Regions from separate parts of the Streptomyces sp. NBC_00289 genome, predicted to be linked through region 1. Evidence: riboswitches for the same ligand, from Rfam matches in the RefSeq annotation. Region 1 holds a riboswitch; each other region holds the start of a gene.
What was found. A riboswitch is a leader RNA that binds a small molecule or an ion and turns the genes downstream of it on or off. The one in region 1 is predicted to bind thiamine pyrophosphate.
Positions count from the first base shown of each region.

Region 2: another riboswitch for thiamine pyrophosphate. It lies ahead of thiC (phosphomethylpyrimidine synthase ThiC); the one in region 1 lies ahead of thiO (glycine oxidase ThiO).
Region 3: another riboswitch for thiamine pyrophosphate. It lies ahead of OG985_RS15370 (thiamine ABC transporter substrate binding subunit); the one in region 1 lies ahead of thiO (glycine oxidase ThiO).

Region 1 is NZ_CP108046.1:7,376,932-7,387,437, reverse strand. It holds gene OG985_RS33385 (phytoene desaturase family protein) at 26-1,537, shown strand; gene OG985_RS33380 (hypothetical protein) at 1,575-2,549, opposite strand; gene metF (methylenetetrahydrofolate reductase [NAD(P)H]) at 2,606-3,529, opposite strand; gene thiE (thiamine phosphate synthase) at 3,628-4,287, opposite strand; gene OG985_RS33365 (Rv2175c family DNA-binding protein) at 4,418-4,783, opposite strand; gene OG985_RS33360 (NAD(P)/FAD-dependent oxidoreductase) at 4,990-6,219, opposite strand; gene OG985_RS33355 (hypothetical protein) at 6,252-6,602, opposite strand; TPP riboswitch at 6,655-6,766, shown strand; gene thiO (glycine oxidase ThiO) at 6,764-7,930, shown strand; gene thiS (sulfur carrier protein ThiS) at 7,927-8,127, shown strand; gene OG985_RS33340 (thiazole synthase) at 8,131-8,925, shown strand; gene pknB (Stk1 family PASTA domain-containing Ser/Thr kinase) at 9,060-10,506, shown strand, end outside.
Region 2 is NZ_CP108046.1:5,211,623-5,222,128, reverse strand. It holds gene hisC (histidinol-phosphate transaminase) at 1-778, opposite strand, end outside; gene OG985_RS23650 (LacI family DNA-binding transcriptional regulator) at 1,219-2,331, shown strand; gene OG985_RS23645 (metallophosphoesterase) at 2,516-3,613, shown strand; gene OG985_RS23640 (hypothetical protein) at 3,805-4,668, shown strand; gene thiC (phosphomethylpyrimidine synthase ThiC) at 4,777-6,585, opposite strand; TPP riboswitch at 6,578-6,766, opposite strand; gene OG985_RS23630 (YibE/F family protein) at 6,838-8,358, shown strand; gene OG985_RS23625 (SsgA family sporulation/cell division regulator) at 8,681-9,118, opposite strand; gene OG985_RS23620 (IclR family transcriptional regulator) at 9,218-10,012, opposite strand; gene OG985_RS23615 (DUF5326 family protein) at 10,372-10,506, opposite strand, start outside.
Region 3 is NZ_CP108046.1:3,381,273-3,391,778, forward strand. It holds gene OG985_RS15340 (VOC family protein) at 1-74, shown strand, start outside; gene OG985_RS15345 (LOG family protein) at 112-1,263, shown strand; gene OG985_RS15350 (LAETG motif-containing sortase-dependent surface protein) at 1,424-2,113, shown strand; gene OG985_RS15355 (maleylpyruvate isomerase family mycothiol-dependent enzyme) at 2,177-2,974, opposite strand; gene OG985_RS15360 (ABC transporter ATP-binding protein) at 3,000-4,019, opposite strand; gene OG985_RS15365 (ABC transporter permease) at 4,019-5,701, opposite strand; gene OG985_RS15370 (thiamine ABC transporter substrate binding subunit) at 5,677-6,768, opposite strand; TPP riboswitch at 6,844-6,949, opposite strand; gene rlmN (23S rRNA (adenine(2503)-C(2))-methyltransferase RlmN) at 6,985-8,091, opposite strand; gene OG985_RS15380 (CYTH domain-containing protein) at 8,234-10,126, opposite strand; gene OG985_RS15385 (hypothetical protein) at 10,356-10,506, shown strand, end outside.

The DNA of each region.
Region 1 (10,506 bases):
GGTGGCGGCGGATAAAGTCCCACCCATGGCACGGATTGCGGTGATCGGCGCCGGGATGGGCGCGATGGCGGCCGCCGCCCGGCTGGCCGTCGCGGGCCACCGGGTGGCGGTGTACGAGCGTACGGGGACGTACGGCGGGTCGGTGCGCCGCTTCGAGCGCGACGGCTTCGCCTTCGACACGGGTCCCGCCCTGCTGCCCCTGCCCGCGGTCTACCGCGACCTGTTCCTGAAGACCGGCAGGCAACCTCTGGAGGACGGCGTCGACCTGGTCCAGGTCGACCCGTCGGCACGGCACGTCTTCGCCGACGGCACCGAGGTGGCACTGCCGAACGCCTCGCGCGCGGGCGTCGTCGCCGCCCTCGACGAGGCGCTCGGGGCGGGAGCCGGGCAGCGCTGGGGCGACTTCCTGGTGCGTGCCCGTGAGGCCTGGGACCGGACCCGCCGGCCGCTCCTGGAGGAGCCCCTGTGGCCGAACTGGTCGGTGCTGGCCGACCGTGAGCCGTATCCCGCGGTGTCGCACAGGAAGCTGCTGCGCACCCGCCGGGCCGGCACCCTCGCCGAAGTCGGCGCCTGGGAGCTGCGTGACCCCCGGCTCGCCGCCCTGCTGGAGAGCCACGCCCTCGGGTACGGCCTGGATCCCCGCGTCACCCCGGCGAGCGCTGCCGTGCTGCCGTACCTGGAGCACGCCTTCGGCATCTGGTACGTGCGGGGTGGCACAAGGGAGTTGGCGCGGGCGGTGCACGAGCGGTGCGTGGCCAGGAAGGTCGAGTTCCACTTCGGCGCCGAGGTCACGGGAATCGTGGAGAACGGCGGCCGGGCGGCGGGCGTCGAGCTGGCGGACGGCACGGTGAGCGAGGCGGAGCACGTCGTGGCCGGCGTGGACCCCGTCCGTCTGGACGCCCTGACCGGGCATCAGCTGGACGACGACGCGGACGTGCGGCCGGACCTCGCGACCCCGCGGCCGGGCCGGTTCACGGTGCTCCTGGCGCTGCGTGGCGCGCGCGAGGAGGGCGCGGCGCACCGCACGGTCGTGCACGCCCCCGACCGCACCGCCGAACTGGACTTCCTGGGCTCCGGCGGCTCCGATGCCCCGGTGCGGCCCACGGTGACGGTCTTTCGACCGGACGACCCGGCCCTGCGCCCCGACGCGGAGCACGAGTCCGTGGTCCTGTCCGCGGCGGTGCCGGCCGACGCCGGCTGGTCGCCGGGAGACGCCACGGAGCGGTTCACTGATCTTCTCGTCGACGCCGCCGAGAGGGCCGTTCCCGGGGTGCGCGAGCGGATCGTCTGGCGGGAGACACGGACGCCCGCCCACTACGCGGAGGAGACGGGCACCACGCGCGGAGGCATGTCCGCGCCGGCTCTCGCCGCCGGTGGCGGCCACTTCCTCCATCCGGCCAACACCACGCGACTGCCGGGGCTGTACCGGGTCGGCGGCTGGTCGCATCCCGGCGGGGGCCTGCCGCACGCCGGCATGTCGGGCGCGCTGGTCGCTGGCCTGATCGTGGAGGGGCCCGACTTCCGGGGCTCGCGGTGAGAGCGGGGCTCGGAGCGGCCCCGCCGAACAGCCGAACTCAGAAGCGGTACTGCTCGTCGAAGCCGTTGCCCTGCGTCTGGCCCTGACCCTGCCCGTTGTCCTGGTAGCCGTACTGCTGCTCCGGCGGGAGTTCGCCGCCGTACGGGTCGTCGGTGCTGCGCTGCTGCGGTACCCAGACTCCGCCGGCCGGGGTCTCACCGCCGTACGAGCCGGTGGCGTACTGGTCCTGGCCGTAGCCCTGCTGCGGGTACTGCTGACCGCCGTAGGAGGTGTCGTAGGAGGCGCCGTAGGTCTGGGTGCCGATGTACGGGTCCGAGTAGGCGGCGTACTGCTGCTGCCCGGTCGTGTCGTAGCCGTACTGCTGCTGGTCGTAGCCGGAGTAGCCGTCGTAGGAGTACGTCTGCTCGCCGCTCTGGGCCGTCGCCGCGTACTGGTCCTGGGACTGGCCGGCGGCCGCGTAGGACGGGTCAGCGGCGGCGTACGCGGCGTCGCTGTAGACGCCGTAGGAGCCGGTGTCGTCCGGCAGGGGCTGCGGTTCGTAGACCGAGGTGGTCTCGGCGGCCGTGGGGTCGGCGGAGCGCGCCGGCGTGAACACGTCGTCGCGGTCGTAGTCGTCGTCGTAACCCCGGGTCTCGCGGCCGTACTTGCCGTCCGCCTCGGCGAAGCCGCCGTCGGCCGCCTCCAGACCGGAGATCTCCAGGCTCGGGTCCTGGTGCTCCGCCTTGCCGCGGCGCCGCTTGCTTCCCGCCTCGGCGCCCGGGCGGCTGACCGCCCAGCCCGACGCGAAGCCGCGGCGGAACGACAGCGTGACGTAGGTCTGGCCGACCGCGAAGGCGGCGGCACCCAGTCCGATGACGATCACGGAGGGGATGAGCACGCCGAACACCACGCCGACGAACCCGACAAAAGCGAGCAGTCGCCAGCGCAGTCGCGCCTTGTACTGCAGCAGCACCTCACCCAGCAGCCACAGCGCGACGATGCCGAACGCGATGTAGAGGACCGTCCAGCCCATGTACGCCCCTCTCCCAGTGGCCGTTACGCAGTGTGTCGTACAGCGGTGCGGCCGGTCTAGGCCTGCGGGGGATGGTGCAGGCCCAGGTTCTCGTGAATTTCCAGCGTCGCCGTGGAGTTGTTGAGCGTGATGAAGTGCAGTCCGGGCACTCCCTCGGCGAGCAGCCGTGCGCAGAACTCCGTGGCATATTCGATGCCAATGGAGCGTACAGCGGACGGATCGTCTTTTGCTGTGAGGATCCGCTCCTTCAGCCCGGACGGGATGACGGCGTTGCTGAGCTGCGGGAGCCGCTCCAGCATCTTCACGCTGGTCACGGGCATGACCTCGGGAATGACCGGGGTCTCGCAGCCGGCCGCTGCGACTCGGTCACGCAGTCGCAGATAGGACTCGGGCTGGAAGAACATCTGCGTGATGGCGTAGTCGGCGCCGGCCCGGCACTTGTCGACGAAGCGCGCCACGTCGGCGTCCCAGTCGGCGGAGCGCGGGTGCATCTCCGGGAAGGCCGCGACACCGACGCAGAAGTCCCCCGACTCCTTGATGAGTTGGACGAGTTCGGCGGCGTAGGTCAGGCCCTGCGGATGCGCCACCCAGTCGGCCATCGGGTCGCCGGGCGGGTCGCCGCGCACGGCCAGCATGTTGCGGATCCCGGCGTCGGCGTACTGGCCGATGATGTTGCGCAGCTCGGCGATGGAGTGGTTGACGGCCGTGAGATGCGCCACCGGGGTGAGGGTGGTGTCGGCGACGATCTGCTCGGTCTCCTTCACCGTGCCCGCCCGGGTGGAACCGCCGGCGCCGTAGGTCACGGAGACGAAGTCCGGGGCGACCGCCTCCACCCGCCGGAGGGCACTCCACAGGTTGCGCTCGCCCTTGGGTGTCTTCGGCGCCGAGAACTCGAACGAGAACGTCGTCTTGCCGGTGGCGAGCATGTCACGCACCGTGCGTGCGCGGTCAGTCCGGGTGGATGCGGTTCCGAGGGCCATACCCGCAGGTTAGCCAGGGTGCGGCGATCGCCCCACCGAAAGGCGGAATTTTGCCCGCTTTGTCGACTTGTTGTCCATCCCTCGGACAGCCGGACCGGTCACCCCGAGTGCCCGAGCCGCTTGGCGAACTCCGCCGCCGCCGCGCCCGGGTCGTCCGCCTCCGTGATCGCCCGCACGACCACGACCCGGCGGGCCCCCGCCTCGAGCACCTCGTCGAGGTTGCCCAGGTCGATGCCGCCGATGGCGAACCAGGGGCGGTCGGTGCCGAGGGCCGCGGTGTGGCGGACCAGGTCGAGGCCGGGCGCGTGCCGGCCCGGCTTGGTGGGGGTGGGCCAGCAGGGGCCCGTGCAGAAGTAGTCCACGCCCTCCTGGGCGGCTGCCGCGTCGGCCTCCGGAGCGGCGTGCGTGGAGCGGCCGATCAGGATGTCGTCACCGAGGATCGCGCGGGCGGCGGAAACCGGGAGGTCGCCCTGACCCAGATGGAGGACGTCGGCACCGGCCGCGTGGGCGACGTCCGCGCGGTCGTTGACCGCGAGGAGCCCGCCGTGGCGGGCGCAGGCGTCGGCGAACACCTGGAGGTGCTCCAGCTCCTCGGCCGCCTCCATGCCCTTTTCGCGCAGCTGCACGATGTCGACTCCGGCGGCCAGGACGGCGTCCAGGAACTCGGCCAGGTCGCCCTGGCGCCTGCGGGCGTCCGTGCAGAGGTAGACGCGGGCGTCGGCGAGGCGGGCGCGTGCGGTGGTGGCGGTGCCGGGCATGGGTGTGTCCCCCCGTGGGCGGTGCGTTGTCGAGGCGTACGGGCGTGCCGCACCCCGGCCGTGGCCGGGGCGCGGCGCCCGGCCGTGGTCGGCCGGGGCCCGCGCCGGACGGGCGTTCGGGTTGTTCGGTTCAGACGGCGAGCGCCTGGGCCCGGCGCTTCACCTCCGTGCCGCGATTCTCGCTCAGGGCCTGCGCGGGGGTGCCGGGCAGGCTCGGGTCGGGGGTGAAGAGCCACTCGAGCATCTCTTCGTCGGAGAAGCCGTCGTCCCTCAGCAGCGTCAAAGTCCCGGACAGGCCCTTGACGACCTTGTCCCCGTCGATGAAGGCGGCGGGAACGTGCAGCGCGCGGTTCTCACCACGGCGTACGGCGATGAGCTGGCCGTCCTTGACCAGCTGGCGCGCACGCGTCACCTCGACATCGAGCATTTCCGCGATGTCGGGGAGGGTGAGCCAGGCAGGGACGAGAGCATCGATCTTTGCGTCAATCTCGGTCACAGGATCAAGCGTGCCATCCCGGACTGACAGTCGGAAGCCGGACCCCCGCGACCTGCGGCTCCGATCCACCCGGAGAGGTCCCGCCGGGAGGCCCCACACCCGGAGAGGTCCGGCCCCGGGGCCGCCCGGGAAGATCCCGTCCTGACAGGTCCCCCACAGAGGTCCACCCAGGGAAGCAGGACCGGGGAGGCCGGCCCGGACAGGTCCTACGCCGTGGCCGCCTTCAGTGGCCTGGCCGGGTCGGTCAGCAGGGCCGGGTCCATGGGTGTGCCCGCCTCGATGAGGCGCCGTCCCTGGGCGAGGTCCCGCGGGCGGCCGACCGCCAGCAGGGCGATCAGACGGTCGTCGAGCAGCCAGCAGACGGTCCAGGCCGGACCGGCCGGGTCGCCGCGCCACACGGTGGCGTCGGCCGACGCGTGGTGGCCGACGTACTGGACGAAGCGGCCGAACTGCTCGGACCAGAAGTACGGCACCGGATCGTAGACGGCCGGGGTCTCGCCGACGATGTTCGCGGCCACCGTGCGCGGGCCCTGGAGGGCGTTGTCCCAGTGGTGGATCAGCAGGCGCTCGCCGTACCTGCCCGAGGGGAACGAGGCGCAGTCGCCGACCGCGTGCACGTCCGGCGCGGAGGTGCGCAGGTGGTCGTCGGCCAGGACGTCGCCCCGGGGGCCGAGCTCGATGCCGGAGCCGGCCAGCCAGCCGGTGGCGGGCCGGGCGCCGATGCCGACCACGACGGCGCCCGCGGGCAGCCGTGAGCCGTCGTCGAGGACGACCGCGCCGGGCTCGACGCGCTCCACGCGCGCGTGGGTGCGCAAGGTCACACCGTGGTCGGCGTACCAGGCGGCCATCGGGGCGGCCACCTCGGCGGGCAGCGCGCCCGCGAGCGGCCGGTCCGCGGCCTCGACGACCGTCACCGCGCAGCCCGCCTCGCGCGCCGCCGTGGCGAACTCCGCGCCGATCCAGCCGGCCCCGACGACGACGACGTCGTGCTGCCGGGCGAGCACCGGGCGCAGCCGTTCGGCGTCGTCCAGGGTGCGCAGCAGATGCACACCGGGCACCCCCTCCGCGCCCGGCAGCAGGATCGGTTCGGCGCCGGTGGCGAGGACCAGTTCGTCGTACGGCACCGGGCCCTCGGCGGTGTCCAGCTCGTGGTCGCCGGGGCGGACGCCCAGCACCTCCCGCCCCAGCGTCAGTTCGATGCCGAGCGCCTCGAAGTCGACGTCGAAGGCGGAGCCCTCGGACGTGCCGAGCAGCACCGCCTTGGACAACGGCGGCCGGTCGTAGGGCTGGTGGGGCTCCGCGCCGATCAGCGTGACGCTGCCGGTGAAGCCCTGCTCCCGCACGGCGACCGCGGTCTGCACGCCTGCCATGCCCGCGCCCACGACGACCACGCGCCGCGGCTGTGACGTGCCGGATTCCTGCGTCTGCTCGCTCACCTGATCACCATAGACAACTGACAATTTGTCAGTCAGCGGTCGTGCTCAGTGACCTGTTCCACAACGCTCGTCCCGCTGCCGGGCCGCGACTCCCACTCCCACGTCTCCTCGAGCCGCAGCCGGCCGTCGGCCAGCTCCAGGACCGTGGCCGCGCAGTGTCCGGAGGCGGTCGTTCCGTCGTGCTTGAGCTGCACGTACCGGAAGTCCAGCCGGTCGCCGTCCCGGGTCCCCACGAGATGCCCGCGGACGACGTCCCCGCCCGCGTACTCGGCCCAGATCTCGCCGTCCTTCTCGTGGTAGGCGAACCGGGTCCGCGTACCGACCTGACCCGGTGCCTGGTCGGCGACCGGGGCGAGGAGGAGACCGTCGAGCGAACGTGCCACGGCTGGAGGCTCCCTTACTGAGACGGACGGCAGCGGGCTAGGGTGGCCAACGTAGAGCACTCGCGGGAGCCCGGACGCACCGGGCTGAGAGGGAGGCTGGCGGCCTCCGACCGTACGAACCTGATCCGGGTCATGCCGGCGAAGGGAGGGGCTGGACGCCCATGTCGTCTCCACGTACGTCAGACGTCCTCGTCATCGGGGGCGGGATCATCGGGCTGGTCACGGCCTGGCGGGCCGCGCAACGCGGTTTCGCCACCGCCGTGGTGGACCCCGGGCCGGGCGGCGGAGCCGCGCAGGTGGCGGCCGGGATGCTGGCCGCCGTCACGGAACTGCACTACGGCGAGCAGACCCTGCTCGGCCTGAACCTCGCCTCGGCCCGCCGCTATCCGGACTTCGTGGCCGAGCTCACCGACCTCACCGGGCACGACCTGGGCTACCGGCAGTGCGGCACGCTCGCGGTCGCACTGGACGCCGACGATCGCGCCCACCTCCGTGAACTGCACACCCTGCAGCGGCAGTCGGGCCTGGAATCGGAGTGGCTGTCCGGGCGGGAGTGCCGGCGCCTGGAGCCGTTGCTCGCGCCGGGAGTGCGCGGCGGGCTCCGGGTCGACGGCGACCACCAGATCGACCCCCGGCGGCTGGCGGGCGCCCTGGTGGCCGCGTGCGAGCGGACGGGCGTCGTCTTCCACCGCGCGCGGGCCGACCGGCTCAGTGTCGACCGGGGCCGGGCCACCGGCGTCGCCACGGCCGACGGCACCGCGCTCGGCGCCGGCCAGGTGGTGCTGGCCGGCGGCAGCCTGAGCGGGCGGCTCGCCGGCGTCCCCGACGAGGTGCTGCCGCCGGTGCGGCCGGTGAAGGGGCAAGTGCTGCGGCTGACCGTGCCGAAGCCGTACGCGCCGTTCCTGAGCCGCACGGTGCGCGCCGTGGTCCGCGGCAGCCACGTCTACCTGGTGCCCCGGGAGAACGGTGAGCTCGTGGTCGGGGCGACCAGCGAGGAACTCGGCTGGGACACCACGGTGACGGCGGGCGGGGTCTACGAGTTGCTGCGCGACGCGCACGAGCTGGTCCCCGGCATCACGGAGCTGCCCCTGACCGAGACCCGCGCGGGACTGCGCCCCGGCTCCCCCGACAACGCGCCGCTGCTCGGCCCGACCGCCCTGCCGGGCCTGCTGCTGGCCACCGGCCACTACCGCAACGGTGTGCTGCTGACGCCGGTCACCGGCGACGCCCTGGCGCACGCCCTGGCCACCGGTGACCTTCCGGAGGAGGCCCGCCCCTTCACGCCCCGGCGCTTCGGCGCCGTCGCCCGCACGGAGCAGCCCGTATGAACATCTCGGTCAACGGCGAGCCCCGGCGGATCGAGCCGGGCACCGGTCTGGACGCGCTCGTGCGGTCCCTGACCCCGGCGCCCTCGGGGGTGGCCGCCGCCCTCAACGAAACCGTCGTCCCGCGCGCGCGGTGGTCCGCCACCGCCCTCTCCGAGGGAGACCGCGTGGAAGTCCTCACCGCCGTCCAAGGAGGCTGACCCATGGCCGACGATCCCTTCGTCCTCGGGAGCATGCCCTTCACGTCCCGTCTGATCATGGGTACGGGCGGTGCGCCCAGCCTGGACGTCCTGGAGCGCGCGCTGGTGGCCTCCGGGACGGAGCTGACGACGGTCGCGATGCGGCGGGTGAATCCCTCGGTGCACGGCTCCGTGCTGTCGGTGCTGGAGCGGCTGGGCATCCGGGTGCTGCCCAACACGGCGGGGTGCTTCACGGCGGGCGAGGCGGTGCTCACGGCCCGGCTGGCGCGGGAGGCGCTGGGCACCGGCCTGGTCAAGCTGGAGGTCATCGCCGACGAGCGCACGCTGCTGCCGGACCCGGTCGAGCTGCTGGAGGCGGCGGAGACCCTCGTCGACGACGGGTTCACGGTGCTGCCGTACACGAACGACGATCCCGTGCTGGCGCGGAAACTGGAGGACGTCGGGTGCGCGGCGGTCATGCCGCTGGGCTCGCCGATCGGGTCGGGTCTCGGCATCCGCAACCCGCACAACTTCCAGCTGATCGTGGAGCACGCGCGCGTGCCGGTGATCCTCGACGCGGGCGCCGGTACGGCCTCGGACGTGGCGCTGGCCATGGAGCTGGGGTGCGCCGGCGTGATGCTCGCCTCGGCCGTGACCCGGGCGCAGGAGCCGGTGCTGATGGCCGCCGCCATGCGGAGCGGGGTGGAGGCGGGAAGGCTCGCGCGACTGGCGGGCCGGATTCCCCGGCGTCACTTCGCCGAGGCCTCGTCGCCCGCGGAGGGTCTGGCCGTACTGGACCCGGAGCGTCCGGCGTTCTGAGCGGCGCCGAGGTCCCGTCGGCGGCCCGCGACGGCCTCGGCCGGGTGTGCGAAGCGTCACAGGTCGGCTGCAGTCCCGCCCCGATATCGGGTGAAACCGCGGGGCTGTCCGCGTCGGCTCGTACACTCACCTGCGTGGATACGACCCTTCAGGACCCGCTTGTCGGGCAGGTGCTCGACGGCCGCTATCGCGTCGACGCGCGGATCGCGGTCGGCGGGATGGCCACGGTCTACCGGGCCCTGGACACCCGTCTGGACCGTGTGCTCGCGCTGAAGGTGATGCACCCGGCGCTCGCCGCCGACGGTTCCTTCGTCGAGCGGTTCATCCGCGAGGCGAAGTCCGTTGCCCGGCTCGCGCACCCCAACGTCGTGCAGGTCTTCGACCAGGGCACCGACGGGTCGTACGTCTATCTCGCCATGGAGTACGTCGCCGGCTGCACCCTGCGTGACGTGCTGCGCGAGCGCGGGGCGCTGCAGCCGCGCGCCGCCCTGGACATCCTGGAGCCGGTGCTCGCCGCACTGGGCGCCGCCCACCGCGCCGGGTTCGTGCACCGGGACATGAAGCCCGAGAACGTGCTGATCGGTGACGACGGGCGGGTCAAGGTCGCCGACTTCGGGCTCGTCCGGGCCGTGGACACGGTCACCAACACCACCGGGACGCTGCTGGGCACCGTCTCCTACCTCGCGCCGGAGCAGATCGAGAACGGCGTCGCCGACCCCCGGGTCGACGTGTACGCGTGCGGTGTCGTGTTCTACGAGATGCTGACCGGCGAGAAGCCGCACGACGGGGACTCCGCCGCGGTGGTGCTCTACAAGCACCTCCACGAGGACGTGCCCCCGCCCTCGGCCGTCGTGCCGGGGCTGCCCCACCAGCTGGACGAGCTGGTCGCCTCGGCGACCGCGCGTACTCCCGACCGTCGTCCCTACGACGCGGTGGCGCTGCTGGCGCAGGTCCGGCAGGTGCGCGGCATGCTCGGCGCGGAGCAGCTGGACGCGGAGCCGCCGCAGGCCATCACGTCCGGGCACACCAACGCCGAGGACCGGACGAGCGTGATCCCGCGCGCGCTGACCGTGCGCCCGCTGCCCGTCAACGAGGAACACGACGACGTGGCCGGGCAGGACGCGCTGTTCAACCGCACGAGCCGGCTGGAGAGTCCGCCGCCGCTCCCGCCGCGCCGGCGCTCCCGTCCCCGGCGCGGACTCGTCACCGTGATCGCCGCCGTACTGCTGGTCCTCGGGGTCGGCGCGGGCGTCTGGTACATCAACTCCGGTCAGTTCACGCACGTCCCCGCGGTGCTCGGCCAGACCGAGGCGAAGGCGAAGAGCCGGCTGGAGGCGGCCGGGCTCGAGGCCGCCGGCAAGTCGAAGCACGACTACAGCGACACCGTGAAGCGCGGCATGGTCATCGGGACCGACCCGAAGCCGGGCAGCCGTATCCGGGACCACGACACCGTGACGCTGACCATCTCCGACGGCCCCGAGACCGTGCGGGTGCCCGACCTCGGGGGCGTCCGGCTGGACGAGGCGAGGAACCGGCTGCGCAAGGACGGGCTGGCGCCGGGCATGGTGACCCGGGAGTTCA
Region 2 (10,506 bases), 2.2 Mb from region 1:
CCTGGGCGAGCTGGCTCACACCGAACGGCACGGCCGTCTTGCGCAGCGCCGCCGCGACCGGCTCATGGGCGATGGCGAACCCGACGCGCAGGCCGGCGAGACCGTACGCCTTGGAGAACGTGCGCAGAACACAGACGTTCGGCCGGTCCCGGTACAACGTCACGCCGTCCGGCACCTCGATGTCCCGGATGAACTCCCGGTACGCCTCGTCCAGCACCACCAGCACATCGCCCGGCACGCGGTCGAGGAACCGTTCCAGCTCGGCCCGTCGGACGACCGTGCCCGTGGGGTTGTTGGGGTTGCAGACGAAGATCAGCCGCGTCCGGTCGGTGATCGCGTCCGCCATGGCGTCCAGGTCGTGCACATCACCGGGCGTCAGCGGCACCGGGACCGCGGTAGCGCCGCTGACCTGCGTGATGATCGGGTACGCCTCGAAGGACCGCCAGGCGTAGATCACCTCGTCGCCAGGTCCGGAGGTCGCCTGCACCAGCTGCTGGGCGACACCGACCGAGCCGGTGCCGGTCGCCAGGTGGGAGAGGGGAACGGCGAAGCGCTCGGACAGTTCGTCCATCAGGCCGGTACACGCCATGTCCGGGTAGCGGTTGAACGACGCGGCGGCGCCCGTCACCGTCTCCATCACGCCCGGCAGCGGAGGATAGGGGTTCTCGTTGGAGGACAGCTTGTACGCGACCGGACCGCCGGACGCGGCGGGCCTGCCCGGCTTGTAGGTGGGGATACCCTCCAGCTCGGCACGCAGCTTGGGGCTCGTCTCGCTCACCGCAGTCCTCCTCGCGACCACCGGCGGACCGTCACCACCACCGGCTTCCAATACTCCTCACCTTATGAGGATTCCGCACCGCTGCGTACAGATGGGGGACGACCTCTGCCGGTCGGGACCGAAACCTCATCCGTCACACCAGCATCAGGGGCATCACCGTACGAAGTCACACGAATCGAGGGGGCGCGGCTACATATATCTATGCGCCGGTGGCTCACGCCGTAGCGCGCATCCCTCGTGCAGGTGAGTTGAGACCTCTTCGAAACATGGGGTACTTGGCAGGCCGGTGCGGGTCGTCGAGTCATGTCCTGGCATGGAATCGTTCAAGTCCCTTGGTTTCCAAGGCAATTGAACAGTGATGACCTTGCAGAAACGTGCCTGTCAATGCGTGCATATGCGTCCGCCCTACCCCACCGCATGAGCCCTACTATCGGCTCGCCATGACAGCAGCAGGGAAGCACCAGGTGAGCCGCGCGGAAACCTCACGCCGAGGCAGCCGGCCGGGCCGGGCGGGCATCAGGGACGTGGCCGCCGCCGCCGGAGTGTCCATCACGACCGTCTCCGACGCCCTCAACGGGAAGGGCCGGCTCCCGGACGCCACCCGACGCCACGTCCGCGAAGTCGCCGACCGGCTCGGATACCGCCCGTCAGCCGCCGCACGCACGCTCCGTACCGGCAAGTCCGGACTGATCGGCCTGACCGTGACGACGTACGGGGATGAACCTTTCACCTTCACCGAGTTCGCGTACTTCGCCGAGATGGCGCGCGCCGCCACCTCGGCCGCGCTCGCCCGCGGCTACGCCCTCGTCATCCTCCCCGCGACCTCACGCCACGACGTGTGGTCGAACGTCGCCCTCGACGGGACCGTGGTCATCGACCCGTCCGACCACGACCCGGTGGTGAGCGAACTGGTCCGGCAGGGGTTACCTGTCGTCTCCGACGGCCGCCCGGCCGGCTCGCTCCCGGTCACCGCCTGGGTCGACAACGACCACGAGGCCGCCGTACTCGGCATCCTCGACCATCTGGCCGACGCGGGAGCCCGCCGCATCGGCCTGCTGACCGGGACCACCACCGACACCTACACCCACCTGTCGACCACCGCCTACCTGCGCTGGTGCGAGCGCGTCGGCCAGGATCCGGTGTACGAGGCCTATCCGGCGCACGATCCGTGCGCGGGCGCCGTCGCCGCCGACCGGCTGCTCGCCCGCCCCGACCGGCCCGACGCGGTCTACGGCCTGTTCGACCCGAACGGCACCGACCTCCTCGCCGCCGCCCGCCGCTACGGGCTGCGCGTCCCGGAGGACCTGCTGCTCGTCTGCTGCAGCGAGTCCACCGTGTACGCCAACACCGAGCCGCCCATCACCACGCTCTCCCTCAAGCCGCGCCGCATCGGCACGGCGGTGGTCCAGCTCCTCATCGACGCCATCGAGGGCCTCGAATCGGACCAATTGGTCGAGCAGGTGATACCGACCGAGCTGATCGTGCGTACCTCGTCCCAGCGACGTCCTCCGCGTACGACCGTCAGCCCCCCGCGTTCGCCCGAGGAGAAGTAGACACGGGCGATCGAGAGACGGCCGAAGCCCTGCCCAATCGGGGCGAAAGCCGCGGTGAACCGGAGTCCCGCTCTGATTCACCACCCCTGGGTCATCACACGGCGCGATCCGCATTCCTATGATGGGCCCACGACACCGCGGGCCGCTGCGACCAGGCAGTCCGATGCGGTGCAGATGCGGCGCGATGGTGGAGGGGTCGATGACTCAGGGGGCCGGTCAGGGACCCGAGGCGGAACGGACGGCGACGTTGCGCGACTTCCGGGTACCGGCATACGTCCACGAGACCGGGCCGTACTCCGACAGCAGCCACGCCGACGGTGCCGTCAGACCCGTAGAGGAGCCGGTGGAGCATCCGGAGGGGTACACGCCCACGCAGCGCGATCTTCCCGTCATCAACCGCGGTGACACGCTTCAGGTGACGATCGACCCGGCGTCCGTTCCGGCCCAGCAGTCCGCCGGCGGGCCGGGGCCCCTGTTCGTCGTCGGAGACGTGCACGGCTACATCGACGAACTGGTGGCCGCCCTCCAGGAGAAGGGCCTGGTCGACTCGGCGGGGAACTGGTGCGCGGGCACCGCCCGGCTGTGGTTCCTCGGCGACTTCACCGACCGCGGCCCCGACGGCATCGGTGTCATCGACCTCGTGATGCGGCTGTCCGCCGAGGCGGCCGCGGCCGGCGGCTACTGCAAGGCCCTCATGGGCAACCACGAACTGCTGCTGCTCGGCGCCAAGCGGTTCGGCGACACCCCCGTCCACTCCGGCGCGGGCACCGCCACCTTCCAGGCGGCCTGGCTGCTCAACGGCGGCCAGAAGACCGACATGGACCGCCTCCAGGACCATCACCTCCAGTGGATGGCCCGCCTCGACGCCGTCGAGGAGGTCGACGGCCACCTGCTCGTCCACTCGGACACCACCGCGTACCTCGACTACGGCGACTCGATCGAGGCGGTCAACGACACCGTCCGCGAGACGATCACACGCAACGACGCGGACGAAGTGTGGGATCTGTTCCGCAAGTTCACCAAGCGCTTCTCCTTCCGCGACGAAGGCGGCGCCGACGCCGTGCGCTCGCTGCTGGACACCTACGGCGGCACCCGCATCGTCCACGGGCACAGCCCCATCCCGTACCTGATGGGCGAAGTCGGCTCCGAGGACGACGAGGACACGACCGATCCCCTGGTCGAGGGCCCGCACGTCTACGCCGACGGCCTCGCCATCGCGATGGACGGCGGAGTGACCATGGCCGGAAAGCTCCTGGTGCAGCAACTTCCCCTGGACATCTGAGCATTCGGGGGGCAAACGCCCCCACGGCGGACTGACGGACGACGGCGCAGGCCAGGGGCCAATTTCTGCAAACCCCCTGTCACCTTGTGCCGTCACCGCTCTACCATCGGCTTATCCGTAGCAGGCTCCCCTCCGTTTCTGCCCGACGGCTCGTCGTCATGCGAGCCACCAGCCCTACGGAGCATCGGGGGATGCAGATGAACAGCGTTCCGCAGCACCTGCTGAGCGAGGACCGCCAGGAATACGAGCGGATCCTCGATGAGGCGCTGCGCTCCGCCCCACACCGCCCGGAACTGGCCGCTGTCGGACAGCGGCTCAACACCGAACAGCTGCGCACCATGGCGCTCAACGCCACCGCACTCATCACGGCGGCCGCGGCGACCGAGTACCAGCACTACGTGAAGGTCCGCGAGGAACTACGCCAGCCGGCGCCGTCCACCCCCTCGTCTGTTCGCGAAACCGGCCCCCTGGAGCCGGGCGCGAGCGCGATGGGGCTCGCCACCACCATGGGAGAGGTCGCCGAGACGGCCGGCGCGGGCGCCGTCGCCGTCGTCGCGGTCCTGGCCCCCGTCCTCGCCGGAACCGCCGCGGCGATCTTCCTGCTCGTGGGTTACATCCTGAAAATGCTGGACCCCGAGCCGGCGTTCGCCCAGACCATGATCACCGCCGGCTGGGTGTTCGGCGCCGTCACCGCGGCCGCCATCCTGGTCGCCGCCGTCGGGCTGCTGCTCACGGCTCTGCGCAACAGGCCCTCACTCACCGCCGGACCGTACGGCGAGATGAGCGCGGAAGTGGCCCGGGCCGGGGAGACCTGGCGCGAAGCCCTGCTGGAGCGCGGCATCCTGCCTTTCCTACGGGAGGCACTGGCCGACCCCGGCAGCGCCGCACTGCACCGTGCGGCACCGCAGGCGCCGATCAACCGCATGCCGCACCTCGGTTACGGCCGCCCGGGTTTCAGCAGCCCCGACGACGGTCCCGCGAGTCCGCGTCCGAGCTTCACGAGCCCGGACTACACCAGCCCGGACTTCGGAGGACCGGACCACCAGCCGGAGTAGCCCTCGGCTTGCGCCCCCGCCCCGGGGCACCCCTCCGCATCGGAGGACCCCGCCTCGGGGAGCGCAAGCCGGACACCCGGCCGTCGGCCGACCGTGCGTGCCTCGGGATCAGTCGACGACCGGCAGATAGACCCGGTTGCCGGCCGCCGCGAACTCCTTCGACTTCTGAGCCATCCCCTCCTCGACCGCCTCCCGGGATCCGCCGTGTTCGCGGCGGATGTCCTGGGAGATCTTCATGCTGCAGAACTTCGGCCCGCACATCGAGCAGAAGTGAGCCGTCTTGGCGGGTTCGGCGGGCAGCGTCTCGTCGTGGAACTCCCGGGCCGTGTCCGGATCGAGGGCCAGGTTGAACTGGTCCTCCCAGCGGAACTCGAACCGGGCGTCGGAGAGCGCGTCGTCCCATTCCTGCGCACCCGGGTGGCCCTTGGCGAGATCGGCCGCATGGGCGGCGATCTTGTACGTGATGACTCCGGTCTTGACGTCGTCACGGTTGGGCAGGCCCAGGTGCTCCTTGGGCGTGACGTAGCAGAGCATGGCCGTGCCCCACCAGGCGATCATCGCGGCGCCGATGCCGGAGGTGATGTGGTCGTACGCCGGCGCGACGTCCGTCGTCAGCGGGCCGAGGGTATAGAACGGAGCTTCATCGCAGATCTCCTGCTGAAGGTCGATGTTCTCCTTGATCTTGTGCATCGGGACATGTCCCGGGCCTTCGATCATGGTCTGTACGTTGAAACGCTTGGCTGTCCGGTTGAGTTCCCCGAGCGTCCGCAACTCCGCGAACTGCGCCTCGTCGTTGGCGTCCGCGATCGAGCCCGGCCTGAGGCCGTCGCCGAGCGAGTACGTGACGTCGTAGGCGGCGAGGATCTCGCAGAGTTCCTCGAAGTTCTCGTACAGGAAACTCTCGCGGTGGTGCGCGAGGCACCAGGCGGCCATGATCGAACCGCCACGGGAGACGATGCCGGTCTTGCGGTTCGCCGTCAGCGGTACGTACGGCAGGCGCACGCCCGCGTGGACGGTCATGTAGTCCACGCCCTGCTCGGCCTGTTCGACGACCGTGTCCTTGTAGATCTCCCAGGTCAGCTCCTCGGCGCGCCCGTCGACCTTCTCCAGAGCCTGGTAGAGCGGCACCGTGCCGATGGGAACGGGGGAGTTGCGCAGCACCCATTCCCGAGTGGTGTGGATGTTGCGGCCGGTGGACAGGTCCATGACCGTGTCGGCGCCCCAGCGGGTCGCCCAGGTCATCTTCTCGACCTCTTCCTCGATAGAGGAAGTCACCGCGGAATTCCCGATGTTGGCGTTGACCTTCACCAGGAACCGCTTGCCGATGATCATCGGCTCGATCTCCGGGTGGTTGACGTTGGCCGGCAACACCGCACGCCCCGCCGCGATCTCCTCGCGGACCACCTCGGGTGCCACGTTCTCCCGGATGGCCACGTACTCCATCTCGGGTGTGACCTCGCCGCGGCGCGCGTAGGCCAGCTGCGTGACCGCCTCGCCGTCACGGCTGCGGCGCGGCTGACGCGGCCGTCCGGGGAAGACAGCGTCGAGGTTGCGCAGACCGCCTCGCGGTGAGGTGTGCTTGACGCCGTCGTCCTCGGGCCGGACGGGACGGCCTGCGTACTCCTCGGTGTCGCCACGGGCGACGATCCAGTTCTCCCGCAGCGGAGGCAGGCCCCGGCGGACGTCGGTGTCGAGGAGGGGATCGGTGTACGGGCCCGAGGTGTCGTACAGCGTGACCGACTGCCCGTTGGTGAGGTGCACCTGACGGACCGGCACCCTCAGGTCGGGGCGTGAGCCCTCGACATACCCCTTGTGCCAGCCGATGGACTTCCCGCTCTCCCCGCTGGTCGCGCCCTCCTTCGAAGGATCCGTCGGAATCTGCGTGGAGGCAGGCGTGCGTGCGTCCTTGTTGGTCATGAGACCTACTCCCTACGCCGGCATTACCCGGTAACAGGTTCGGCGGTCGACGCAGCGATGTCCGTCTGCCGATGTTTCATGTGAAACATCACTCGGTTCGGGTGACGTCCCTGTGAAACACCGCAAAGACGGAGGTCAGCGCCCTCTCAGCCCGGTGCTCCGAGCTCCCGCGTGTGCAAAGGTGACTCCACGCTAGCGTCAATTCGGGCGCGGTGAACAGAGGGCCCCTGCCGTTCTTGCGATGATCGGTCGGTGACCACGACGCATCAGCCCCCGTACCCGCCGTCCGAGCCGCCCCGCGGGCCCGGCCGAGGAGACGGCCAGGGCGACGGGCACAACCACGGCCTCGGACCCGGCCACAACTTCGCGGGTGGCGTCCACCACGGCTCCGGTGGCGGGCACGCCCACGGACCGGGCCCCAGCGGCGGGTCCGGCCACGGCTCCGACGACGGGCACGGCTCGGGCTCCGGTGGCGGCCACGGGCACTCGCACAGTCACGGGCCGGCCGCACCCGTGTCCAAGCATCTGCGCAAGGTCATCGCGGCGATCCTCATCCCGTTCGGCATGGCGGTGGTGGTCGGGCTCGTGGTGCTGTGGCCCGGCGGCGCCCCGGCACACGAGCGCACCGGTGTCGGCTTCGACCGCCAGACCCAGCACGCCACGGTCACCGAGGTGGTGAGCGTGAGCTGTGCGTCGGTGAACGCCTCCGGGGGCGCACCGACAGGTGACACCTCCACCGCCGAGGGCTCGTCCGCCCAGCAGCAGGCGAACGGGACCTGCAAGAAGGCGACGATCCGGGTCGACACCGGTGACGACAAGGGCCGTACGTTCACGGAGATCGTCCAGCCGGACCAGTCACGGCAGTTGCACGAGGGTGAGAAGGTCGTGGTCGCCTACGAGCCTTCCGCACCCAAGGATTTGCAGTACTCCGTCACCGACGTGAACCGCAGGTTCCCCATGGCCCTGCTCGCCGGCATCTTCGCGGTGGCCGTCGTGGTGGTGGGACGGCTGCGCGGCATCATGGCGCTGGTGGCGCTGGCCGCCAGCTTCCTGGTGCTGACCCTGTTCATCCTGCCTGCGATTCTGCAGGGCTCGAATCCGCTGGCCGTGGCCGTGGTCGGGGCGAGCGCCATCATGCTCATCGCCCTGTATCTGTGCCACGGTCTGTCGGCCCGTACGTCGGTCGCCGTGCTCGGAACCCTCATCTCGCTGGTGCTGATCGGCGTACTCGGCTCGTTGTTCAACGGCTGGGCCGCGCTCACCGGCAACACGGACGACAACACCGGCCTGATCCACGGCCTGTTCCCGTCGATCGACATGAGCGGTCTGCTGCTCGCCGGCATCATCATCGGCTCGCTCGGTGTCCTCGACGACGTGACGGTCACCCAGACGTCCGCGGTCTGGGAGCTGCACGAGGCGAAACCGTCGATGGGCCGGCGTGGGCTGTACCGCGCGGGCATCCGCATCGGACGCGACCACATCGCGTCCGTCGTCAACACACTCGTGCTCGCCTACGCGGGCGCGGCGCTGCCTCTGTTGCTGCTCTTCTCCATCGCACAGAGCAGTGTGGGGACGGTCGCCAACAGTGAACTCGTCGCGGAGGAGATCGTGCGCACGCTCGTCGGCTCGATCGGCCTGGTCGCCTCCGTGCCCGTCACGACGGCTCTCGCGGCCCTGGTGGTCGCCGCCGACCGGCCGAATCCCGAGGCGGTGACGGCGGAGCCCCAGGAGGCTCCCGCGCGTGGCGGCAGGGGTCGGCGGCGCAAGCGCTGAAGCGGACGGTCCCGCTGAAGCGGACGGTCAGTGCGAGGCGTTCGGTCCCGCCCGCCTCGGCCGCCTCACCGTTCCTGCCGTGAAGTACCGGGGACGTAGGGATTCCCTGCCGGCGCAGCTGCCGGGACGGAAGCGTCCTGCCGGCGAAGTACCCGGGGCCGAAGCGTTCCTGCCGGTGAAGCCTCCGGGGCGGAAGCGTTCCTGCACGGCCGCACCGCACCCGGTTCACCGACGCGGGCGGATTCGCGGTCCCCGGCTCGTGCTGCGCGGCCACCCGTCCCGGTGCGGCGAAGAGTTCAGTCCACCTCGTCGCCGTACGGCATCAGCCCGTGCTCTGTTCCTCGGCCAGGATGCGGTCCAGCGCCTCGTCGAGGTGGGCGTCGAAATCGCCGATCGCACCCTCCTGGCCCAACGGCACCAACTTGTCGGTGCGGTCCAGGAAGGCGATGAGCGGAGCCGTCGACGAGCGGAACAGCGCCTGGTCGCCGCTGACCTGTAGCCGGATCAGAACCTCGCCCAGCGACTCGGGGTCGGCGGGTGAGACCCGCACGTCTCCCTCCCCGCACGGCCGACCCACGCCGTCGATCAGCAGCTCGCGACCGAAAGCCCAGGTCACCGGCGCGTCGCCGGGCAGATGGAAGGTCAGCCGGACTGCGTAGGGATCACCGGCCTCGTAGCGCAGTTGCACCGGGATGCGGAAGGAGAGCTCCTCGGAGACGAGGAAGCTCATCATGACCTCTGCCTGTACGGACTCGCGCATCGCCTACCCCGTCATATGCCGTCGATTGGCCGGGAATCAACCCTCTGACATTGAAGGCATCTTGCAGAAAGTACACAACAGATCACAAGGAGTGAGTTTTCAGATACTGATAGAGATGGCCAGCGACCCCAGGAGCCGACCCACCTCGTCCTGCAGTTGCCGGGCCGCCGCCAGGAGGCGATCGGCCTGATGGGAGGGGAGAGAAATGGCCATCGAGGCGGCCGTGGTGCCCACGGTGATCGGGATCGCCGCACACACCGTCCCCAGCGCGTACTCCTGCCGCTCGGTCACCGGATCCATCCGCCGCATGTGCTGGAGACGCCGGAGCAATGTGTGATCGTCACGCACCGTGTACGGAGTGACGGACTGCACGGGATAGCGGTCGAGGTGGTCGCGCCGAGCGTCCTCGTCCAGCTGAGCCAGCAGGCACTGCCCGATGGCGTGCGCGTGCCCGGTCTCGCGGAAGTCGGCCCACTCCTCGACCGCCGGATTGCCCGGGGTGTCGGCGACGCACATGATCTCGATCTCGCCGTCGCGGTACATCGCGTAGTACACGGGTACGCCGATCGCATCGCGCCAGTGCGCGAGCGTGTCGGCAACCGTGCTGCGACGTTTCTGCTGGGCTCCGTTGCTGCCCAGTCGCTCGGCCGCCTCACCGAGGAAGAACAGCCCCTTGTCGCGGCGCAGATAGCCCTCGTGCACGAGGGTGCGCAACAGGTGGTATGCCGTGGGGAGCGCCAGCCCGGTCTCACGGGCCAGTTGTTTGGCGGGGGCCCCGTGCACGTGCTCGGCGACACATTCCAGCAGGCGCATCGCCCGCTGCACGGACCCGATGAGCGTGGCCGCGTGCGGTGCGGCGGAGTGGGGCGGGGAGGAGTGCGGTTGCTCGGGCAGTGCCGCCGGGAGCCGCTGGGCCGCGGATGCCGTCGGATGCGGCCGTAGCGGGGGCGTGGGCTGCTCGGGGGGCCGGAGGCGGGCCCCCGGGGAAGAGACGGCGGTGTGGGCCGCTGCGGGCGGTGCGTGGGCTTCCGCAGGGGCGATGTCTACCGTGGCCAAGGGTCACTCCCGAAGTGCGAGGGGGCAGCCCGTGCGGGTCACACGGGAGGGGGTGTACGCCGCTCGCGGGGTGGTCCCCGCGTCGAGTTCCCGGACTTTAACCGCCTGCCACCGCTTGCAGACGGCCTGTCCGTGAAACTTCCCCCGCCCGAGGGAACCGGTGATTCCTGTTACCGGTCACCGGTTGCCCGGGAGGCTCACCAGTCGCCCCGCGACGAGGAACTCGCCGTGAACTTCCGTACGACGTAGATCAGTCCGCCCACCAGGGCCACGAAGACCAGTGCCTTGAAGAGCAGGCCGATGAAGAAGCCGACGACGCTGGCTATCAGTCC
Region 3 (10,506 bases), 4.0 Mb from region 1:
GGCGCGCCTTCGACGACCCGGACGGCCACACCTGGGAGATCATGTGGATGGACCCGGCTGCGGTTCAGAGTTGAGCCCACCGGGCGAATGGCTGGTGCCTAGCATGGGCGGGTGCACCCGACACCCGCCCAGCCGGCCCAGCCCTTCCAGCTCGCGCAGCCGCACGACGGCTCCCGCGACCGCGAGATCGAGTCCCTCGCCGAGTTCGACGAGGTCGTCTCCGCGCACGGCTCGCTCACCCACCACCGCGTGCAGGCCGTCGACCTGACGGACCGTACGGACGTCCTGCGCACCGTGGACGTCAAGGGCGCCGTCTTCCTCGGCTGCCCGATGGACCCCGAGGCGGCGGCCCGGATCCGGGCCGCCGGGGCGCTGGTGTTCCCGCCCGTCCCGGGGCTGCCCTTCGACCCGTACCGCGGTTTCGTCTACTCCCCCGACGAGTTGTTCGCCTCCCTCGACCAGGGGTACGAGGCGACCCCGGACGCGCTGGCGTACGCCTGGTTCCAGCGGACCAAGGCGGACGGCGACGTCTTCTCGTCCATGCTGCGCGCGATCCACGACGACGCCGTCTCCGACGCGCTCGACGAACTCCTCGTCGGCGCGCGGGTGGTGGGCGTCATGGGCGGCCACGCGATGGAGCGCGGCACGCCGGAGTACGCGGGCGCCGCGCGCCTGGGCCGTGAACTGGCCCGGTCCGGCTTCACGGTGGCCACCGGCGGTGGCCCGGGCGCGATGGAGGCGGCCAACCTCGGCGCGTACGCGGCCCCGTTCGAGGAGGGCATGCTGGGCGAGTCCCTGCGGCTCCTGGCGAAGGCGCCGTCGTTCAGGCCGTCGGTGTCCGACTGGGCGCGGGCCGCCTTCGAGGTACGCGCCGCCTGGCCCGGCGGCGGCTCCTCGGTCGGCATCCCGACCTGGTTCTACGGTCACGAGCCGCCGAACGCCTTCGCCTCGGACACGGCCAAGTACTTCGCCAACGCCACACGGGAGGACGGCCTGCTGGCCCGCTCCAACGCGGGCGTGGTCTTCCTGCCGGGCGCCGCCGGCACCGTACAGGAGATCTTCGACAACGCGACGCCGAACTACTACGAGTCACGCGGCGAACCGACGCCGATGGTGCTCGTCGACCGTGCGCACTGGACGGAACGGCTGCCCGCGTGGCCGCTGCTGCGGGCACTGGCCCGGGAGCGGGCGATGGAGTCCCGAATCGCCCTGGTTGACCGGATCGAGGAGGCTCCGGAGGCCTTGAAACGTCTCGGTGGTTAATAAGCAGGCAAAGCCAAGGTGCTTGAGGGGCATATTCATTGACATTGCTTATGGCACGCTTATAAACCTGTGAGACTGCCGGGGGTGGTGAGGCCTCACCTCTCGTCGCGTCATCTCCCCCTCGAACCCCCCTCAGTTGCGCATCCCGTGAAGGGCAAACGTGTCCATAACTCGTCGCACCGCACGTCGTTCCGTGCGCATCCTCGGTGTCGCCTCCGCCTCGGCCGCGCTCGCGCTCGGTGTCGCCGGACAGGCGCTCGCCTGCGATATCAGTGAGTTCTCCGCCGAAGCCGTCTGCGACGGCGCCAAGGGCGTCATCACCGTCACCGACAAGGACCCCTCCGGCGTTCCCGCCATCATCACCGTGTTCCTCGAGAACAACGGCGCCGACGTGAAGCAGGTCGGCAAGCAGAACGTCAAGGGCTCGGGTGACGGTGTCACCATCACCTTCGCCGAGGACTGGAAGCCGAACGCCGTCTACCGCGTCCACGTCAAGGCGGGCAACCAGGTCGACAAGGACATCAAGCCGAACCTGACCACCCCGTCCACCGCCTGCAAGGCGGAGGACACCGGGACCCCGACTCCGACGGCCAAGCCGTCGCCTTCGGACTCCGCCTCGACCCCGACCGAGGAGTCCGAGTCGCCGACCCCGTCGGCCTCGGAGAGCGGCAGCACCGCCCCCGCGGACACCTCGAGCAACGCGCCGTCCCCCGCGGTCGGTGACTCGAACCTCGCCGAGACCGGTGCGAACTCCAACACCGGCCTGATCGCCGGCATCGCGATCGCCCTCGTCGCCCTCGGCGGCGGCGCCGTCTTCTTCGGCCTGCGCCGTCGTGGTGCCTCGCGCTGATCCCCGTCGTACGCACGTCCGGCCCGTCCCCGCACCGGGGGCGGGCCGTTCGGCTGCCGGGCCTCAGCCGAACGAGGCCCGCTCCAGCCAGAACTCCAGCAACTCCCGCTCGCCGAGCACCTCCACCTCCGGGCCGTCCAGCGGCAGCCTGCGGTAGAAGGCGAGCAGCACGGCGGTGAGCGGCCCGCGCAGCACGACCGTCGCCCTCGCGTGGCCGCGCCGCCACACCAGGACGTCCTCGGTGAGTTCGACAAGCCACTCGGCATTCAACGACGGACCGGTGTCGGTGGCGTGCAGATGGATGCTGCGGCCCAAGCCGCGCAGCTCGTTCGCCGGGTCGTCGGGCTCCGTCCGCTGCGCGAACTCCACGAGTTGCAGCCACTCGTCGATCGCGTCGGCGGCCACCTCCGGGGCGACGTCGAAGGGCAGCCCGGCGGCGAGGGCGGCGTCCGCACGGTGGATGACGAGCTCGTGCGTCATCCGGCGGGCCCAGAAGCCGGAGTCGGGGATCCCCGCCCAGGCCCAGACCCGGGTGTCCGGCCCGGCCTCCCGCAGCGTGCCGACGAGCATCTCCCCCGTCTCGGCGAGCCAGGCGTCCAGCGCGACCGCGTCGCCCCGTTCCGCGGGCCCGCCGGACAGGGGCACCCGCTCCTCGGGGATGTCCTCCGCGGCCCGGGTGCGCACCAGCAGCTCCACCCAGCGCAGGGCACCGCCCACATGCCGTACGAGTTCTTCGAGCGACCAGTCCGGGCAGCTCGGCACGGTGGCGGACAGGTCGGCCCCGGAGGTCACCAGGTCCCTCAACAGGCCGACCTGGTGGGCGATCTCGTCGCAGTACCGGTCGTGCGCGAGCAGCGTCATGCCGCGCACCCTATGCGCGGGACCGTCATCCGAGCACCACGATTTCCGCCGCGTCGAACTCCACCCCGACCGTGTCCCCGACTTCCGGCGCCGCCCGCAGCGCGCACGCCGCCTCGAGCCGCGGCGCGTCCTCGGGCCGCAGCTGTACGGCGACGTGCGTGCCCTTGAACGTGCGCGCGGCCACCGTGCAGCGCAGGCCCTCGCCAGGTGCCACCAGCCGTACCCCGGCGGGCCGCACGAGCAACATGCGGGTGCCCTGCGGAGCGCCCGCCGGGACCGGCACCTTCCCCCAGGGTGTGCCGGCCGCCTCCCCGGTCACCGTCGCCTCGACCACGTTGTCGAAGCCGAGGAAGCGGGCCACGAACTCGTCCGCCGGCCGCTGCCACACCTCCAGAGGCGTCCCCGACTGGGCGATCCGCCCGTCCCGCATCACCACGACCCGGTCGGCGAGCGCGAACGCCTCCCCCTGGTCGTGCGTCACCGCCAGCACGGTCGTCCCCAACCCGCCGAACAGCTCGCGCAGTTCGACCACCAGCCGCTCCCGCAGCGAGCGGTCGAGCTGCCCGAGCGGTTCGTCGAGCATCAGCAGCCGCGGGCGGGGCGCGAGTGCGCGGGCCAGCGCCACGCGCTGCTGCTCCCCACCGGAGAGCGCGGCGACGGCCCGGGGGCCGGCGCCCGGAAGCCCCACGAGGTCCAGCAACTCCCCGACTCGCGCGCGCAGTTGGCTCCTGGACCCGCCACGCATCCGCAGCCCGAACGCGACGTTCCCGGCCACGTCCCGCTGCGGGAACAGCTGATGGTCCTGGAACATGAGCCCGACCCCGCGCCGGTGCGCCGGCACTCCCGCCTGGTCGCGCCCGTCGAGCACCACCCGTCCGGAGTCCAGCGGTTGCAGCCCCGCCACCGCCCGCAGCAGCGTCGACTTGCCGCTGCCGCTGGGCCCGAGCACACACACGACCTCGTGCTCGTCGACGCCCAGGTCGACTGCGTCGAGCACGGCCCGCGCGCCGAACCGCACGGTCGCGCCCTCCAGGCTCAGCAGCATCAGAACTCCCCCGTCCGGTCGGTCCGCAGCCGCTCGAGTACCAGCAGCGCCACCGCGCACACCACCATCAGAATCGTCGAGAGGGCCATCGCCTGCCCGTAGTTGAGCTCACCGGCCCGCCCCAGCAGCCGGGCCACGGCGACCGGCAGGGTCGGGTTGTCGGGCCGCGCGATGAACACGGTGGCCCCGAACTCGCCGAGGGACACGGCGAAGGCGAACCCGGCCGCGATCAGCAGCGCCCGCCGCACCATCGGCAGGTCGACCTCCCGCCACACCCGCCACGGCGACGCCCCGAGCACCGCCGCCGCCTCCCGCAGCCGTCCGTCCACGGCCCGCAGCACGGGCAACATGGTCCGTACGACGAAGGGGATCCCGACCAGCGCCTGCGCGAGCGGCACCAGGATCCAGGAGGACCGCAGGTTCAGCGGCGGCTCGTCGAGCGCGATCAGGAAACCGAAGCCGACGGTCACCGCGGACACCCCGAGCGGCAGCATCAGCAGCGCGTCGAAACCGCGGACGAGCCGGCCCGCGTCCCGCCGGGTCAGGGCGACGGCGGCGAGAGCGCCGACCAGCACGGCGATCGCGGTGGCGACGACGGCGTACTCCAGCGAGTTCCCGATCGCCTCGATCGGCGCGACCAGGAAGATCCCGCCGTCGTCGCTGGTCAGGGCGCGGTAGTAGCCGAAGTCCGGCGCGTCGAGCGACCGCTGCACCAGCACGGCCAGCGGCAGCACGAGCAGGAGGGCGACCGACGCCAGGACGCCGGCGAGCAGCGCCCACTGCCCGGCCCCGCGCGGCCGCCGCGCGGTCAGGGAGGCGTCCACCAGCCGCAGGGCCGTCTCCCGCCGCCGTACGGTCCAGGCGTGCAGGGCGAGGACGGCGCCCACCGCCCCGAACTGGATCAGCGTCAGCACGGCGGCCGTGGAGAGGTCGAAGATCTCCGACGTCTGCCGGTAGATCTCGACCTCGAGCGTCGAGAAGGTCGGACCGCCGAGGATCTGCACCACGCCGAAGGAGGTGAAGGTGAACAGGAAGACCATCAGCGCGGCGGCGGCCACGGCGGGCGCGAGCGCGGGCAGCGTGACCCTCCGCCAGGCCGCCGGCCGCGAGGCGCCGAGCATCCGCGCGGCCTCCTCCTGACGCGGGTCGAGCTGCGCCCACAGCCCGCCCACCGTCCGTACGACGACCGCGTAGTTGAAGAAGACGTGCGCGAGCAGGATCGCCCACACGGTGGTGTCCAGCCGGACGCCCCACAGCTCGTCGAGCAGCCCGCCCCGGCCGACCAGGGCCAGGAACGCCGTACCGACGACGACCGTCGGCAGCACGAACGGGACGGTCACCACGGCCCGCAGGACCTGCTTGCCGGGAAAGTCGAGGCGGGCGAAGACGTACGCGCCGGGCAGCGCGATCAGCAGGGTGAGCGCGGTGGAGGCGAGCGCCTGCCAGGTGGTGAACCACAGGACGTGCCGGATGTCGGGCTGGGTCAGGACGTCCACGATCCGGCCCAGCCGCCACACACCGTCGACGTCGAGGCCTCGCGCGACGATCGCGGCGACGGGGTAGGCGAAGAAGACCGCGAAGAACGCGACCGGCACGACCATGAGGCCGAGCCGCGCCGCGCTCCCCCTGGCGGCCCTCGCACGGCCCTTCCGGGGGGCTACTTCAGTACGAGTGAGGTCCACGACTTGACCCACTGGTCGCGACTGCCGGCGATCTTCGCCGGGTCCATGGTCTCCGGATCCTTGGCCTGCGGCCCGTACTGGGTGAACTCCGCGGGCACGCGGGCGCCCTCCCGTACCGGGTAGACGAACATGTTGAGCGGCATGTCCTCCTGGAACCTCTTGGTGAGCAGGAAGTCGAGCAGCGCCTTGCCGCCCTTCGTGTTCCCGGCGTTGCTCAGCAGACCCGCGTACTCGGTCTGGCGGAAGCAGGTGCCGGTCGCGACGCCGGTCGGCGCGGTGGTGGGCCTGGGGTCGGCGTAGATGACCTCGGCGGGCGGCGAGGAGGCGTAGGAGACCACAAGCGGCCGGTCGGCCTTCGCCTTCCTGCCGCCGGCGGAGCCGGAGAACTCCTCGTTGTAGGCCTGCTCCCAGCCGTCGACGACCTTCACGCCGTTGGCCTTCAGCTTCTTCCAGTAGCCCTGCCAGCCGTCGTCGCCGTATGCGGCGGCGGACCCGAGCAGGAAGCCGAGGCCGGGCGAGGAGGTGGAGGCGTTCTCGGTGACGAGCAGGTTCTTGTACGCCGGCTTGACCAGGTCGGCGAACGAACTGGGCGGGGTCAGCTTGTGCGCGCCGAACCATGCCTTGTCGTAGTTGACGCAGATGTCGCCGGTGTCGATCGGGGTGACCCGGTGCTTGTCCCCGTCGACGCGGTACTCCGCCTTGACCAGGTCGGAATCCTTCGCCTCGTACGACTGGAACAGCCCGTTGTCGAGGGCCCGCGACAGCAGGGTGTTGTCGACCCCGAAGAAGACGTCGCCCTGCGGGTTGTCCTTGGTGAGGATGGCCTTGTTGACGGCCTGCCCGGCGTCGCCGTCCTTGAGGACCCGCACCTTGTAGCCGGACTGCTTCTCGAAGTCCGCGAGCACGCTCTTCGAGACGGCCCACGAGTCGTGGCTGACGAGGGTCACGGTCCGGGAACCGGAGCCGCCGTTGCCCGAGCCGGACGAGGACCCGCACGCGGTGAGTGCGGGCAGCGTGACGAGGCCCAGGCCGAGGGCCACGGCCGTGAACTTCCTGGTGGTGCTCACTGATTCCTCCTGGCTGACCAGGAAGAGACGCGGCCCTGCCCGAGGAACCCACGGTTCCCGGGCAGGGCGCAACAGCTTGAGTGATGACCGAACTTCCTACCCAGAATGACCTGGGCGAGGTTCAGAGGGTCTGCGGTCTGTCCCGCACTCTCAGCGCTGTGGCGCTCCCCTGTCGGAATATGAAGATGAGTATGAAGTTGTCCTGACGCGATCAGACTACCGCTCGGTCGCGGCGAGCTGACCGCACGCCCCGTCGATCTCCTGGCCACGGGTGTCCCGGACGGTCACCGGTACGCCATGCGCGGCGATCGCCTCGACGAACGCCTTCTCGTCCTCGGGCCGCGAAGCGGTCCACTTGGAGCCCGGCGTCGGGTTCAGCGGGATCAGGTTGACGTGCACCGGCTTGCCCTTGAGCAGCCGGCCGAGCCGGTCACCGCGCCAGGCCTGGTCGTTGATGTCCCGGATCAGCGCGTACTCGATCGACAGCCGGCGCCCCGACTTGGCGGCGTACTCCCATCCGGCGTCCAGCACCTCGCGCACCTTCCACCGCGTGTTCACGGGGACGAGGGTGTCGCGCAGCTCGTCGTCCGGCGCGTGCAGCGAGATCGCCAGCCGGCACTTGAAGCCCTCGTCGGCGAAGCGGTGGATGGCCGGCACGAGACCGACCGTCGAGACGGTGATCCCACGCTGCGACAGCCCGAGCCCGTCGGGCTCGGGGTCGGTGAGCCGCCGGATGGAACCGACCACCCTGTTGTAGTTGGCGAGGGGCTCGCCCATGCCCATGAACACGATGTTGGACAGCCGCGCGGGCCCGCCGGGAATCTCACCCTCCCGCAGCGCCCGCATCCCGTCCACGATCTGGTGCACGATCTCGGCGGTCGACAGGTTGCGGTCCAGACCCGCCTGCCCGGTCGCGCAGAACGGGCAGTTCATCCCGCAACCCGCCTGGGAGCTGATGCACATGGTGACCCGGTCCGGGTAGCGCATGAGCACCGACTCGACAAGCGTGCCGTCGAACAGCTTCCACAGCGTCTTGCGGGTGGTGTCCTGGTCGGTCGACAGATGCCGCACGACCGACATCAGCTCCGGCAGCAGCGCCTCCTGCAGCTTGCCGCGCGAGCCGGACGGGATGTCGGTCCACTGCTCCGGGTCGTGCGCGTACCGCGCGAAGTAGTGCTGCGAGAGCTGCTTGGCACGAAACGGCTTCTCACCGATCGCGGCGACGGCTTCCTTGCGCTCGGCGGGCGTGAGATCGGCAAGGTGCCGCGGCGGCTTCTTGGCTCCGCGGGGGGCGACGAAAGTAAGTTCTCCGGGCTTAGGCATGGCTGTACCAGTGTCGCAGATCGAATCGGGTGGCCAGGAGACGGCCGGGCCCCGGGGGAGCCTTCGGGCCATGCGCGTGGCGCCAGGTCCCTCCGCCCTCCGCAGCGCCGCGGAGAGAAACGGGCCCTGGGGCAGGACGGACTCAGCCTCTCATTCCAGTCCGAGACAGCGAGACAATGAGTGGCAGGAGGCCCAGAAACGCGGTCGCGTCCGCGGCGTTGCCTCGCCCCATGGACGGGATGCTGATCGCCACCGCCGCCATCACCGTGCACACGACGATCACCAGTCGACGAGCACGCGAGACGGGGCCCGGCGGGTCTTTGAACAGGAAGAAAGAACCGAGAACCAGGGCCAGGAAACCAAGAGTCTGCATCGCCGCCGAAACGATGTCCGGTGAGCTGTCCGACAACAGGCCTTCACCTTGTCCGACGCTGAGTGCGAACAGTCCTGCGGTCAGCGTCGCGAGAGCGCACCAGAAACGCATCAGCCCCCAGTTGCGGGACTGTACTGCTTGCGGCGCACTCTCCCTGGCCAGTATCTGCACCTCCAGTCTGCCGTCCGTCAGCCACTCGGGCTTTCTGCTGACAATGCCCAGCTCCGTCAGGCCGTGAAAATACTTGGCACTCGTGCGCTTGTCGACCCGACCGCCGTTCGTCCTGTCCGCACAGACTTCCAGGAAGTCACCCAGGAAGGCTTGATACGAGTCACGCCGCAAAGTATTTGGAGCGGCGGCCTCGTCTTCGACACCGGTCACTTCGAACTCGAAATGAGACAGAGGCGCCGTTTGCCCAGGACGCCGGAAGGCGACCCTGTCGTACTTCACCTTCGCAATACGATTTCGGAGATCGGACGAGCGGACGTCGGCCCGGTCGACAATCCACGATGTCCTCGTCACTTCCACTTCGAGACTATTACGTAGGCTCGACGCGGCGAGCGCGGTCGGGAGCTCGGAAAAATCAGCCGGAGGTGCCGCACGCGAGGCGCCCCGGACCGCAGAGAGCCAGTTTTGGATCGCAGCCCACGCCTCGTCGATGTCACTGGACGGCCGGACTATGATCTCTTGCTGCATCACCAGCCCGTATCGCTGCTCGCCACGTTCCTTGAGCCGACGGAAGGTCAGTTGCCGGGTTTCCCCTTCCCGACGCATCCGCAGATACCAGCCCAGCTTGAAGAGCTCATGCTTCTTCGTGTCGAAATACGTGTCAAAGATTCTGCGGTCCGCAGATCGATGAAACTGATACCCCCGGACGAACTCTCCGGACGCATTGATCTGAGCGACCAGCGCCTCGTAACTCGAAATATCTCCCAGAGTCACCTTCGCTTCCAGCTTGTCCCGAAGATGCCGCGAGGCATAGTGAATCAAGGCCTGCTGGAATTTCGAGGTGTACACCTGACGGGTATTGAACCTACGATCGATGCAACGGGCCATCTCGTCGAGCTTGGCCGCGTTCGCCGAATCAGAGATCTCAATCTCGATACGCCCCTCGCGTACACTCCCCTCCGTGCTGTCCAAGTACTCCGTTTCATCAACAACGAGTTCCGCCACATCGCCACTCGCGTCGCCCACCATCCAGATGTCCCGCGTGGTTTTCACCGGATAGTCGCTGACCAGACCAAGTTGACGTAATGCAGCGACGACACCGCCCCGGTGAATGAGAGTCTCGACCGGAGCGGGAGGGGCGGAAATGATGTTCTCCCCTCGCAGAGCAGCCGCAACAGCCGTCAAGACCTCGACCAGCGAGCCGTCCGTCGGGTTTTCCAGTTCCTCGCGATGGACAGCGGAGCCCCCGCCCACCCCCGGGCGCGGCCGTTTCAGCGCCACAGAAAACAGCCCGGCGGATTTCTCCCTCACACGTAGGGACCAGTCACGTGAAGCTATCTGTCCATTGACGTCGAAGTACGTGTCGAAGTTGGTCACTTTTCGCGCATACGTGACGGTGAAGTCACCCAGGGAGGGATCGAGCCGCAGGCTCTCACTAATACTCGAAATGGAGTCGACGGGAACTTCAAACTTCTGTTCGATTTCGATCCCCACAAACACTCCCCCGAGAGTGACCGAGCAAGGAAATGCAGAGTACGCCCAGGGAACGCCACCGTAAATGCCCGGTGCAAGATCTCGTGGCGTGATCGGTGGTGTAGCCCGCTACACCATCGATCAGGGAGGCCGGTCCCTCGTGGTGGCGGCCGTGTGACGGGATCGTCGGACACGGCACACGTTCCCACCAGCACGTCTCATCCGCCGACCCTGAGAAAGGGAACCTCCCATGGCCCCGAACCGCCGCCTCGACAGGATCACTGACGAGAACGACGCGGGGGACGACAAGGTCGACAAGGCCGTGAAGGATCTCGACAAGGCGGTCTCGGACTACAACAAGGCCGCCCTGAACGGCGAGAACCCCGACTCCGGCAAAATCG